4 regions of the Ferrimonas sp. YFM genome follow, and region 1 is predicted to be linked to each of the others. Evidence: predicted binding sites of a transcription regulator. Region 1 holds the regulator's gene; each other region holds the start of a gene.
What was found. The regulator sigma-54, encoded in region 1, starts transcription at its own class of promoters, with help from an activator protein. The targets are predictions, from matches to a motif close to GTTGGCACGNNNNTNGNNT.

Region 1 (3,195 bases):
TGAGGTCAGCACCGGCCAGATCGTCGGCCTGCTGGGCCCCAACGGCGCCGGCAAGACCACCACCTTCTACATGGTGGTGGGCCTGGTGCAGAACGACCGGGGCCGGATCCTCATTGACGGCGAGGAGATCACCCTGCTGCCGATGCACAGCCGTGCCCGCAAGGGGATTGGCTACCTGCCTCAGGAATCCTCCATCTTCCGCAAGCTGTCGGTGTACGACAACCTGATGGCGGTGCTGCAGACCCGCAAGGGCCTGAGCCAGTCCCAGCGGGTAGAGAAGCTGGAACAGCTTCTGGAGGAGTTCAACATCACCCACATCCGCGACAGCCTGGGAATGAGCCTGTCCGGCGGCGAGCGCCGCCGGGTAGAGATCGCCCGGGCCCTGGCTGCCGATCCCAAGTTCATCCTGCTGGACGAGCCCTTCGCCGGCGTCGACCCCATCTCGGTGATCGACATCAAGAAGATCATCCAGCACCTGAGAGATCGCGGCCTGGGCGTACTGATCACCGACCACAATGTTCGGGAGACTCTGGACGTCTGTGAACACGCCTACATCGTCAGCCACGGCGAGCTGATCGCCCAGGGTGAACCCGCCGCCATCCTAGAGAACAAGCTGGTGCGCTCGGTATACTTGGGCGACCAGTTCAAGCTATAGTAATTTGAACTCCCGACCAGGAATACAACCGGAAATAACAAGAAGGAATAAGGACAGGTTGTTGTAAATGAAGACTTCTCTACAGCTAAAGCTGGGACAGCAGCTCACCATGACCCCGCAGTTGCAACAGGCCATTCGCCTGCTGCAACTGTCGACGCTGGATCTCCAACAGGAGATTCAGGAGGCTCTGGATGCCAACCCCCTGCTTGAGGTCGAGGAGGATCTCAGCCCAGCCGTCCCCGACACCCCGGACACCGCCACCCGGGATGAGTTGGAGCCCGCTCCGGAAGCCGCCAGCCTGGACACCAGCGAGGCCCTGAGTCAGACCGACATGCCCGATGACCTTCAGGTCGACACCTCCTGGGACGAATACTACACCTCCTCCCCGGCCCCCATGTCCAGCCGGGAAGACGACATGCCCTTTCAGGGCAGCACCGGCGACAGCCTTCAAAGCCATCTGCTGTGGCAGATGGAACTGACCCCCATGTCCGATACCGACCGCGCCATCGCGGTGGCCATCATTGATGCCACCGACGAACGCGGCTACCTGACCCAGACCGCCGAAGACATTCTCGAAGCCATGGGCGACGATGAGGTGGAGCTGGACGAGGTGGAAGCGGTGCTCAAGCGGGTGCAACGATTCGATCCTGTGGGCGTCTGTGCCCGGGATCTGGCCGAGTGCCTGCTGGTGCAACTGAGTCAGTTTGATGGGGGAACCCCCTGGCTGGCAGAGGCCAGGATGCTGATCCAGGAGCACATGGATCTGCTGGCCAATCGCGACTTCCGCGGCCTGATGCGCAAGACCCGCCTCAAGGAGGAGGAGCTCAAAGAGGCGATGGAGCTGATCCAGACCCTCAACCCGCGTCCCGGCAGCGCCCTGGTCAGCGATAACGACCAGTACGTGATTCCCGATGTGGCGGTCTCCAAGCGCAAGGGGCGCTGGGTAGTGGAACTCAATCCGGACACCATGCCCAAGATCCGCATCAACGAACAGTATGCGGCCCTGAGCCGCAACAGCCGCAATCAGGCAGACAGCCAATTCGTTCGCGGTCACCTGCAGGAAGCCAAGTGGTTCCTGAAGAGCCTGGAGAGCCGCAACGACACCCTGCTCAAGGTGGCCAACTGCATCGTCCAGTTCCAGCAAGGCTTCCTGGAGTATGGTGACGAGGCGATGAAGCCCATGGTGCTCAACGATGTGGCGGAAGCGGTGGACATGCACGAGTCCACTATCTCCCGGGTGACCACCCAGAAATACATGCATACGCCCCGTGGCATCTTCGAGCTGAAATACTTCTTTTCCAGCCACGTCAGCACCGACAGTGGCGGCGAGTGCTCATCCACGGCAATTCGTGCTTTAATTAAAAAATTGGTTGCTGCTGAGAATCCTAAAAAACCTCTCAGTGACAGCAAAATGGCGGAGCTGCTGGCAGAACAGGGAATCAAGGTGGCGAGACGGACCATCGCCAAGTACAGGGAAGCCCTGGGCATAGCTCCATCCAATCAGCGGAAACAGCTGTAACCAGCAAAAAAGGAGGAACCTATATGCAAATCAATCTGACCGGTCATCACGTCGAGATCACAACCGCTCTGAGAGATTATGTGCACACCAAGTTCGACAAGCTGGAGCGCCACTTTGACCATATCTCCAATGTCTACGTGGTGCTGAATGTGGAGAAAGCACAGCAAACCGCCGAAGCCAAACTGAACCTGAGTGGCCGCGAAGTGTACGCGACCCACCACCACGACAACATGTACGCTGCCATCGACGGCCTGATCGACAAGCTGGACCGTCAGGTTATCAAGCATAAAGAGAAAATTTCACGCCATTAATCATGGACATAACCACGTTACTCAGCCCGGAGTGCGCCACCATCGCCGCTCCGGGCCTTAGCAAAAAGCGCGCCCTGGAGATGATCTCCCAACTGGCGGGCGAGCATCACGGCAGTCTCAACCCCCAGCAGCTGTTCGAAAGCCTGCTGGCCAGGGAGAGGATGGGCAGCACCGGCATCGGCAAGGGAATCGCCCTGCCCCATGGCCGGCTGGCGAACATCGAGCGCCCCATCGCCGTGTTCATCAAGTGCGACGAAGCGATCCCCTTCGACGCCATCGATGGCAAGCCAGTGGACCTGCTGTTTGCCCTGTTTGTCCCCGAGGACGCCGTACAGGAGCACCTGGCCACTCTGGCCGCCATGGCCAAGACCCTGCAGGACAAAGAGACCTGCCGGGCACTGCGCAAATGCAGCAATGACTCTGAGCTCTATGCCCTGGTGACCTCGTGAAACTGATCATCCTCTCCGGACGTTCCGGTGCCGGCAAATCCGTCGCCCTCCGGGTCCTCGAAGACCTGGGCTGCTACTGTGTCGACAACCTGCCCGCGGTGATGCTGCCCTCCCTGGTGGAGGAGATGCTGGATCAATGCGACACCCTGGCGGTCAGCCTGGACATCCGCAACCTGCCGGACCAGGCGGAACAGATTCCTGAGATACTCAAGCACCTGCCGGATTCCATCGAGCGACAGATCTACTTCCTGGATGCGTCGG
Region 2 (3,195 bases), 510 kb from region 1:
TCGGTTTAGAAGCCTGTTCCCTTGGCACACCTTAAAGTCTACTCAGATCACAGAAACAAACAAGATAGGGGACCAAATCAATGGCTGGTGGATTATTGGTCGATTCGAGGGTTGTAATTAGCCTTTATTCCTTACAATCAATTACTTGGATTTTGATAACGAGATTGGACCTGCCAAAAGACCCACCATTTTCCTACAGGCTTGTAAGAGATCTCGCACAAAATCCATCAGACCGATTGAGCCACACCATCCCGATCGGCCGCATCGAAGTACATTAATTGACCGGTAACGTCGCCCAATGTCACCTTTTCCATGGACTTGAACCCCTTTCGGGCAAACAACTGTTCATGCTGGGGCTGGGACACAAACACCGCCAATCCCTGCGAGTCACTCTCAGACAACAGTTGCAGCAAAGAGGCCAGAACCTGGCCACCGATCCCCTGATTCTGATGCTGGGGATGGACGGCAATCAACTGCAACAACCAGTAATCGTCCCCGGGCAACATCCCCTTGAGCTCATCTTCCCGCTCCATCCAGTGACGGGTAGGGCTCCAGCCTGTGCCCAAAGCCATCTTCAGTCGCCAATACCAGTAACGGCTCTCCCCTTGCGGGTACTCCTTGTCGACGATACAGGCGACCGCCACCAGGACATCCTCCTGATAAAAACCCACCAGCTTCTGTTTGTGCTGCCACAGCTCCGCCAGCTCCTCACGCAACGCAGCCCGGAGCTTCTGGCCATAGCCCTGCCGGCCGAAAGCCTGCTGAAAAAACAGGTCATCGTGGTAGGCGTTGTAGAGCAACGAAGCCGCAACCCTCAGCTCTTCAGCCGTCAGGTAGCTGGCCTTGATCTCAGCGCTCTGCCCTTGGCCCATACTCTCTCTCCTGCGTTCAACTCTCTCTGGATACACCTTGATAACACAAGATCTTTTTCCAGTGTACCCCGACCATTGGTTTAAGGCCCGGCCAAGGCTCAGCTTTGAGACTACACTCAAGGTGATTCTTCAATGGAAAGGATGCAGTTATGGACACCACCAAAGCCAATCTGAACAACCTGTTCGACCAGCTGGGCATGGCCAGTGATCCAGTTTCCGTCTCCCACTTTATTCAGGGCTATCATCTCGACGCCGACACCCCCATCGAAGCTGCAGGCTTCTGGACCCAGGCGCAGGCCGACTTTCTTAGGGAGGGACGCAGCAGCGACGGAGAGTGGAGTGAAGTGATCGATCAACTGGACACCCTGCTGCACAAAAACTAGAGACAAAAAAACGCCGGCAAGGCCGGCGTTTCTGATTCTCTGCCTCCCCCTTAGATGGAGTTGCTGTAGGCCTTGTTGCCCCAGCCCACCACCTTGCCTCCCTCGAACACCACCGGGGTGCACTCGTCCTTAGAGGTCTTGCCGTCACCCTTGGTGCGGTGGGTTCGATAGAACAGCACCTGAACCTCTTTGCTCTCTTCACGGTAAAACTCATTAAACTCGGCGGTGCCCATCAGCGCCACCACCTGATCCACACTCATGCCGGGGCTCAGCTGGGACAGCCTCTCCCGATTGCGCTTCTCCACCTCCTCCCAGGAGCTGTGGCTATCGCCATCCCAGGAGTCGCCCTCCCAGCCGTCGCCGCCAACGGCAACAACACATCCGGACAGGCTCAGAGTCAGGGCAATGGCGGCAGGCAGCATCAGTTGGTTCTTCATTCTTCGTTCTCCTTGTCAAATTCGATAACGGCTAAGGAATAGCAAGAGGTTTGCCAAAAGTTAAAACCGTTAACTTTCAATAATTTAAATATATTCCTTGTGTCAGTTTTAGGATTTGCGCCACACTGTTGGTAAATCTCACTACTTTTTATCAACATGAACCAAGACATTCTTCTCGCCTTGGCCAAACTGCACCGTCAGGGGCAGGAGGTCACCCTGGCCAAGCTGAAGGCCGCCGCCACAGGGCGTCACCCCATGCCGGCGCTGATCCAGGCGATCAAGGCTTACCAGGCGGATCCCGAAGGCGTTCTGGCGCAGGTGCCTGAATCACCGCAGCCGCCCCCCGCTGAGGAGGATCGCCTCAGCCAGCTGGAACGCCAGGTGCAGGAGCTGACTGCCCGGCTTGCCGCGCTGGAGTCCAAACTGGGCTGACGCCCCTCCAGGTCATAACGGGAGAGTCATCCCCTTGCTCCCCTTGGTCCGGTCGCTATAATTGCCCGCCTGACTGTATTGGAGCCCCCTATGTATCTGGTTGAACTTCGCTTTGAGTGCTTTGCCGACACCACCCTCTCTCAGGTGGAGTACGCCATCAATCAACTGGTGGAAGCGTGGCGGGCCAATGGCCAGATTCTGGGGAAAGAGTTTCCGGTGATGCAGCACGACGCCGAGTTCAGGCTGCGCGCCCTGTGCCCGGAAGAGGAGAGCCTGCACCCAAGGTTTCACTCCGACTGGGCCCAAAGGCGCATCGACCTGCTGGCAGAGGCCAAACTGACCCGTCCCCGGCTCAAGGTGTTGGGCCGGGACATCAACAGTGAAGCCAGCTCCCCGGTGCTGCCCAGCAACTGGCAACTGCTGTACACCACCTATGTGCACACCTGCTCGCCACTGAGGGACGGCGAGACCATGATGCCCGTGCCCCTGTACCGGCTGCCCGCCACCTTCAACGGCGACCACAAGGCGCTGATCAAGTGGCAGAGTGAATGGCAGGCCTGTGATGAACTGCAGATGGCCGGCAGCGGCGCCGTGGAGTTCGCCGCCCTGGATGAGATCACCAGCGTCAACAGCGCCCTGTTCCGTCGGGGCTGGGATCTACGAGGTCGCCTCGAGTATCTGACCCAGGTCCCCACCTACTACTACCTCTACCGGGTCGGCGGGGGATCGCTGGAGGAGGAGAAGGCCAGGCCCTGCCCTCGCTGCGGCAATCAGGAGTGGTTCCTGGGCGAGACCATCCACGACCTGTTCCACTTCGTCTGCCACGACTGTCGCCTGGTCTCCAACCTCTCCTGGGATCTGATCTAAGCTCAGTTGGACCGGCTGAGGCAGCCCCATCGACCTCTGCCCCTACGACTAAAGTCGATGGGCAATGGCGCCCAACCCCGGCATACTCAGATATCGGCTCATCACAGAGCCACCATCCACAGAGCATTCGGCACCGCCGAAGCCCAAGTCGTATCAGGGCAGGTCGTCTCCGCCGTGCCGGAGCTCGCAAACCGCGAAGGAGAC
Region 3 (3,195 bases), 1.2 Mb from region 1:
GCCCAATCCTGCTCTGCGGCAAACTTCTGCAAAGCCAGGCCGATGCGGTGCCACTGCTCAATTGAGGTTTTCCCAGCCTTCACGTATCTCTCCAACCACCTTCACCACGGGCGCCAGCAACTCGGCATCGTTGCGGATGCTGGTGGTCAGCAATTGCCTGCTGCAAAAGTCATAAAGCTGATGCAGATTCATCGCCACCTCACCGCCACTCTCCAGATCCAGCATGGAATCCAGTCCCTGAACGATGTTGATGCATCGCTGCACCGAGTGGCCCTTCTTCTCTATCTGGCGGGCGTGGATGTGGCCTTCGGCCCGGGAGAGCTCCTCCAGCAGGCCATCGAGCAGCATCCGCACCATCTCGTGCTGGTTGGCGGCGGCCGCCCGGGCATCCAGGGAGGTCTGCTTATAGGCGTTGAATGGGTCCTGTTCCTGTAACATGTGATCTTCCGTCAGTAGAACAATCCGGCGCTGGCGTTCATGGAGTTGATGTACTGCTCCATGGCGGTGAACTGCGCCAGATAACGTTGATAGGCTTGCTGCATCTGGTAATCGTGCCGCGTCATGTCGTCTTCGAGTCGCTCCATCCGCGAGTCGAGGTTGTCCTGTTTGGTGTCGATGAAGCCGTTGCGCTCGGTGAAGGGGTCGATGATGCCGTCCAGGCGGTTGACGTACCCATTGGTGGAGGTGAACATCTCCTGCACCTTGGCGGAATCGCTCTTGAGCGCCTTTTCCAGCTTCTCTTCGTCCAGCTTCATCTTGCCGTTGCGATCCAGTTCGATGCCGATGTCGGAGAGGCGCATGCCATTGTCCGAGGCGGGGAACAGCGCATTGTTGAGGCGGTTTTTCAGCATGCGGATGCTGGAATCTCCCTTGAGCACCCCAAGCTGGTCCTCCTCAATCTTCTTGGCTTCCTCCTTGTCCTCGTCATCCTCCTTGCCGATGTCGGACTCCACCTCGACACTGCTGCCCAGGCTCTGGGTCAGGCCGGTGATCTCACTCATCAGCTTGTTGTAGGAGGAGACGAAATCCTTCACCGAATCCAGGGTCTTGTCGGTGTCATACCCGACACTGATGGTGCTGGACTCCCCGGCCTTGTGGGCCTCGGTCAGTTCCAGATCAACGCCATCAATCACCTTCTCCACGTAGTTGGTGGCACTGGTGATCGCCACGCCGTTGAGCTCAAACTGGGCGTCCTGAGCGGCAACCAGGTCGGTGAAGCCAAAACCACCATCGTCCTGGTTAATCTGAATCTGGTTGGCGGTACCCGCTTCCTTGGCGGTGAGCAGCAACTCGACACTGCCATCCCCTTTGCGCATCAGAGAGGCCTGCACCCCAAGATCTGCGGCATTGTCATTGATGTAATCTCTCAGGCCGGAGACTGTGCCGGTGCCTGAGGGGTTGATCACCGAGAAGTCGATGGTCAGCACCTCACCGTTCACCTCCAGCTCGAAGATCCCGCTGGTGGGGATCAGCGCATCTTCGGAGGCAAAGCTGGCTGATTTCTGATTGGCCTGAGCCAGCTGGTTTACCTTGAGGTTGTAGTTGCCCGCCGGAGCATCGGCCGCCACGGTCACCTTGGCGATGCTCTCATCGCTGATGGTGCCGCTCTTGGCGTTGAAGGCATCGTCGCCCAGGGCATCCAGATCCGCCGTCATCTGCTTCAGGGACGACTCCAGCAGCTTGTAAGCATCAAGCTCGGCCTGGTAATCGCTCTTCCTGGTGCTGTAGAGCTGATCCTTGCCACTGCGCTCTACAGCCACCAACTGCTCGGCCCACTGTGCCGCCGACATTCCGGAAATCATGCGCGTCTCCTCAAGATAGAACCCAACGGAATGCTAATTTCATGCCAGCTAAGATTCTCTTTACAATTCTTATGCTTACGTTAGTGGTGGCGGAAGTTCTCCCCCCACCTCTCATCGGGACGGCAGCGGAAGGGAAGCGACTCTTCCGCCCTGTCCCCCGCTGGGTCCACCTGATTCAAAGGGCGACCCCGACACGGGCAAACTTAAACAGCCAAAGGGGAAAAAAGTCGGGGCGATCCTGGATCCGCCCGGGGATCAGAAAGGATCCTCAAGATCAAGCTTAGGCAATGAATTTAAAGAGGTTTTTGATTGATTTGTGGCCGTGCGACGTGAGAGAATGTGCAAAGTTTCGACGCCGTAATACCGCCAAAGAGAGTGACACCCATGACCACCATAGTGATACTGCTGCTGGCTGCCCTAGGGGGCGGACTGCTCTACCGTCATCTCAAGCTGGGCAAAGGTCTGGCCCCGCTGACCGACGAGCACCTGAGCAGGCTGGAAAGCCATCTCGAGCAACTCAAGAGCAGTGGTATGGTCAACCAGCAGGAGTGCGACGAGTTCCGCCGTCAGTTTCAGTAAAGCAGCGCCTGGGTCTGGTTGCGGCTGGTGTTGGCCTGGGCCATCAGGTTCTGCATCCGGCGGCCAAACCCCTGAGGCTGCAGCAGTTGAGCCAGAGACTCCAGTTGCTGAGGCAGCTCCTGAAGCTGCAATCCCCCTTTTTCCCCCAATAGCCGCTCCGACGCCAATTCCAGAGCATGGCGCATCTGCTTGAGCATGCGGGCCAGCTTGGCCACCACTCCCTGAACCCTGGGCAGAGACTCTTTGATTCCCTGCAGTTCATTGAAAATCCAACCCCTGGGGTCCTGCCAGTGATGCAGCTCTATCAGCTTGATGCCCCGCAGCTCCCCAGCCGGCAGCCTCTGTCCCTGGCCTCGCATCCACCAGTGACCATCGAGACGCTGCCACAGCACCTCAGGCAGGGCAAACTGCAGCTGCCCCTCCACCAGACTGGCTTCGATGCCGCACTGGGACAGGGCCCGCTGCACCACCGCCAGTTGCCCCTGGGGCGTGCCCTGGGCGGGCAGAGGCAGTTGTAACCACAGATCGCCGATGCGCAGATCGATGGTCTCTGCCCTGGGCCTGGCGCTGAGCAGGTCCACAGACTTGAGCAGGCACAGCCTGGGAGAGGAGGCCCCGCGCTCGGCCACAGGCTCCAGCCTGTGGTCCAGCAATGGATGACCAGCGAAGCTGCCACGGCGAGCCAGCATCTGCCGCCTGAGGCGCTCCATCTCGTCCGTCTGTTCCAGGACGCCCTGAGACAGGGCCCGGGACATCAGCTGATGCAGCTTACGGGCTCGGCGCCACTGCTGCATCAAGGTCTCCTCCGCCGCCT
Region 4 (3,195 bases), 1.1 Mb from region 1:
TCCCTCACTTAGCAAGTGTGATGCCAGCGCCTTTCGGGGCCGAGGCTCAGGGGAGCCGGTACTGGTCCAGCAGCAGGTTAATGGTGTCGTTCCACCCCTCTGGGCCACAGCGTTCGGTCACCTGGGTAACCGCCCGGGTGGCGTCGCTGAGGCTAGGGGGCGGATTGACCGGCGAGCGCACCAGCACCGGGAGATCCGCCAGCTCCAGCATGGCCACATCGTTGTCGCCATCCCCCAGGGCGATCACCTTGGGCAATTCGCCCCCTTCCATGGCCCAGTGGTGGGCGTAGGCTTGTCGCAGCGGTGCCAGACAACAGCCCTTGTCGCTGTGCCCAACTACGTGAAGGAAACGCCCACCCATCAGCAGTTTGAGCCCATAGCCCTCCACCGCCCGCCTGAGGGTCTTCAGATCGGCATTACTGCCCTGCCACAACAGGGGTTCGGAAAACTGCCTGTCCAGGGCCTGTGCGGCGCTGTCGCCATCCAGGCCGGTGAGGTCCATCAGGGTGGGGACATCCCAGTCGGCGAAGCCTTCCAGTTTGAGCCCGGTATCCCGGCGAATTTGCGCCAGGGCGGAGAGAATTTGCGCCCGATTTGCACCAAAAGCTTGCATGCGATAACCGGGCGCTGCACCAGAGTGGTGCTCGTCCATGGCCTGATGCAGGTCCACGTCCGGGGGCCAGAACAATGCGGCGCCGTTCTCCACCACATAAGGAGCGTGATTGTTCAATTGCGCCCGCAATGGCGCCAGCTCGGCGGCAGTCTTGCTGGTGTTGAGGATGACGGGAATGCCCAGGCTCTCCAGCCGCTCCAGGGCGGGCGCGGCAGCCTGAAAGCTGTAGTTGTGGTGATCCAGCAGGGTCCCGTCGAGATCGGTGATCACCAGCAGTTTGGGTGATTGGGCCATCCGTGTGCTCCTTAGCTCAGCAGAGGATGAGTATAGCTAAGCAAGGATTGGCCCAACGTGGGATTGTGGAAAAAGTGATCGTGGGGTTGGGAACGAGGAGCGGGCTTAAAGACTCTGGATAGCGGCGTGCGCCACAGTGACGCTCAGGTAAAACCAAAGTCACTGGATACCGGCGTGCGCCGGCATGACTGTGCTAAGGGAAGCCATAGGGGATTGAACCGGCTCCTTAGGAGTCGGCAAGGACAGGTAAAGACGAGGACGGTCAAGGTCAAAAGCGAAGACGCTGGATACCGGCGCCCTCCGGCATGACTGTACTAAGGGAGGCCATAGGGAATTGAGCCGGCTGCTTGCGAGCCTGCAGCTGCGAGTAAAGGCTAGGACGGTCAAGACCGAAGCCGAAGACAGTGGGTACCGGCGTTCGCCGGCATGGCTGTGCTAAGGGAAGCCATAGCGTATTGAGCCGGTTGCTTGCGAGTCTGCAGCGGCGTATAAGGCCGACAGCTAAAACGCTGGGTTGCTCCCTTCGCCCCAATGACAGAAAGGGCGGCTGGAGTTAGCTCAGGTCCACCAACTCCAGGGGGACTTGGTGACCCAACAGATGTTCCTGGGTGCGTGTCTGTTTGTGCCAGTCCATTACCATCAATGCGCTCAATAATGGCCCTGGCAGCCCAGATGTAAACAGGCGACGAGCTTGGGCCTCCTGAGCAAACCAGCGTAGCTCGGGTCCCTCAATGCCCTGCCAGTCAGGGGACAGAAGGGTCTGCCACTGCTCTGGGGCTGGCAGCAACAATTGCTCGGCACCACTGGACAGGCCGATGTCCAACCCGGCTGGATCGAAATCACCGAAATAGACTAAAGGCAACCTGCCCTTAAAGGCCCGAAAGCACTGATAGGCGGCGTTGGTCTGCTTGTCGGCGGACGCGTCTCCCCGATAGAGAAACAGCGCATTGTGCAAACATTCAGGCAGCTTCAGGCGAGTCAGCTCCGTCATCAGCGCCAGGTTCTCTACCAGCACCAGATGGGTGTGACCCAAACGGTCGCCCATCTGGAGAAGTGAGCGCCAATTGACCTGCTGACCGGCCTGTTCAAAGGGCGGCAGCGGCGTGGCCGCGCCATCGATATGCCAATGGGACAGAGGGCGACACAACACCAACTCCTCGCCCACGGCCCTGGCACCACTCTTCTCGTCATTGCGGCTCAATGCAAAATTATTGCGACTGTCCGCCTCGGTGATGAAGTCGCCCTGGCAGGGATCACCAAAGCCATCTCGCATCAGCTCGTCGCGCAAGGCACTCAAATGGTCCCGGCTGATATAGAGTTTCGCCCGGGCGCGGCCATCGCCCTGCAGCTCACCAAAACCGTAGTCTCGATGCAATCGACTCGCCAAGACGCCAAAGGCCACTCTTCTCTCCTGCCACGGACGCAGGAACCATTTAGATAGAGTGATTCTCTCCTTAACGCTGAAAGTCACGTCAAGCCACCTTGATGGTCACGTCGCTGTAGGTGAAGTTGTTGTTGGTGCCGGGCACCAGCTGCTCCTCCATCTCCAGGGCGATGATGCTCTGCTGCTGGGGCGCCAGCTTGCAGTAGTAGCCGAACACCAGCTCAATCCACAGCTGAGGATCAATTTCATGGCTGTCCTTGAGCCAGGCGGGCTGCTGGGTCTGCCAGTGCTCCAGGGCGGAGAGGCCGTGGTCGGCGAGCACCGCCTGCTCGAAGAAGTGCTCCACCTCGTCCAGTACCCAGTCGCTGAGGTAGGCGAGAATCTCCAGCTCTTCGCTCTCGACGCTGACGCCGTCCCTGTCGCCCACCATGGGGGTGGAGGGGGCCTGGCGGCGCAGGTGCTGGACAATCTCCACCAGGTCCTGCTCGATGGCGCTGCTGCGCACATCCACCAAGCCGCCGGTGATCATGGCCGGCGCCAGTTTCAGCTCCTGGGGCAGTTCGGGGGCGAAGGGCAAGTCGTCGCGCACCTCGTATTCCGGGTGCTTGCGCAGGAAGCGGGCCATGCCACGCAGCTGGTTGGCCTGTTTCACCTGCCGGCGCAGGCGGAACAGGCTCTGGCGCATCTTCTCGATGACGTGGGCCAGGCGGCCCAGCACATTGCGGAACCAGTGAACGAAGCCGGTGATCTTGCGGGCAAACTCGGTGGGGGCACCGTCGAAGATCCACTGATAGCAGGTCTCCGGGTCAATCTGCTGCAGCTCGTTCAGCAGCTTCTGGGCATAGTCCAGCGCCTTCTGGTTCTCCCGCACCTTGGCGGTGAGGGTGGCCACAAAACCAAACTG

Region 2: the regulator sigma-54 is predicted to act here: its motif matches at 1,732-1,750, upstream of QUE41_RS17050 (DUF3192 domain-containing protein).
Region 3: the regulator sigma-54 is predicted to act here: its motif matches at 1,833-1,851, upstream of fliD (flagellar filament capping protein FliD).
Region 4: the regulator sigma-54 is predicted to act here: its motif matches at 946-964, upstream of QUE41_RS14590 (HAD-IIB family hydrolase).

The regions. Positions count from the first base shown of each region.
Region 1 is NZ_AP027368.1:4,203,265-4,206,459, forward strand. Features, by position in the region: gene lptB (LPS export ABC transporter ATP-binding protein) at 1-655, shown strand, start outside; gene QUE41_RS19455 (RNA polymerase factor sigma-54) at 723-2,174, shown strand; gene hpf (ribosome hibernation promoting factor) at 2,198-2,485, shown strand; gene ptsN (PTS IIA-like nitrogen regulatory protein PtsN) at 2,488-2,934, shown strand; gene rapZ (RNase adapter RapZ) at 2,931-3,195, shown strand, end outside.
Region 2 is NZ_AP027368.1:3,695,769-3,698,963, forward strand. Features, by position in the region: gene QUE41_RS17040 (GNAT family N-acetyltransferase) at 228-872, opposite strand; gene QUE41_RS17045 (DUF2789 family protein) at 1,022-1,255, shown strand; gene QUE41_RS17050 (DUF3192 domain-containing protein) at 1,306-1,692, opposite strand; gene QUE41_RS17055 (hypothetical protein) at 1,873-2,124, shown strand; gene QUE41_RS17060 (Zn-ribbon-containing protein) at 2,215-2,991, shown strand.
Region 3 is NZ_AP027368.1:3,022,129-3,025,323, forward strand. Features, by position in the region: gene QUE41_RS14145 (hypothetical protein) at 1-83, opposite strand, end outside; gene fliS (flagellar export chaperone FliS) at 58-438, opposite strand; gene fliD (flagellar filament capping protein FliD) at 450-1,802, opposite strand; gene QUE41_RS14160 (hypothetical protein) at 2,187-2,381, shown strand; gene QUE41_RS14165 (hypothetical protein) at 2,375-3,195, opposite strand, start outside.
Region 4 is NZ_AP027368.1:3,110,684-3,113,878, forward strand. Features, by position in the region: gene QUE41_RS14590 (HAD-IIB family hydrolase) at 47-907, opposite strand; gene QUE41_RS14595 (DUF7281 domain-containing protein) at 1,461-2,309, opposite strand; gene QUE41_RS14600 (hypothetical protein) at 2,380-3,195, opposite strand, start outside.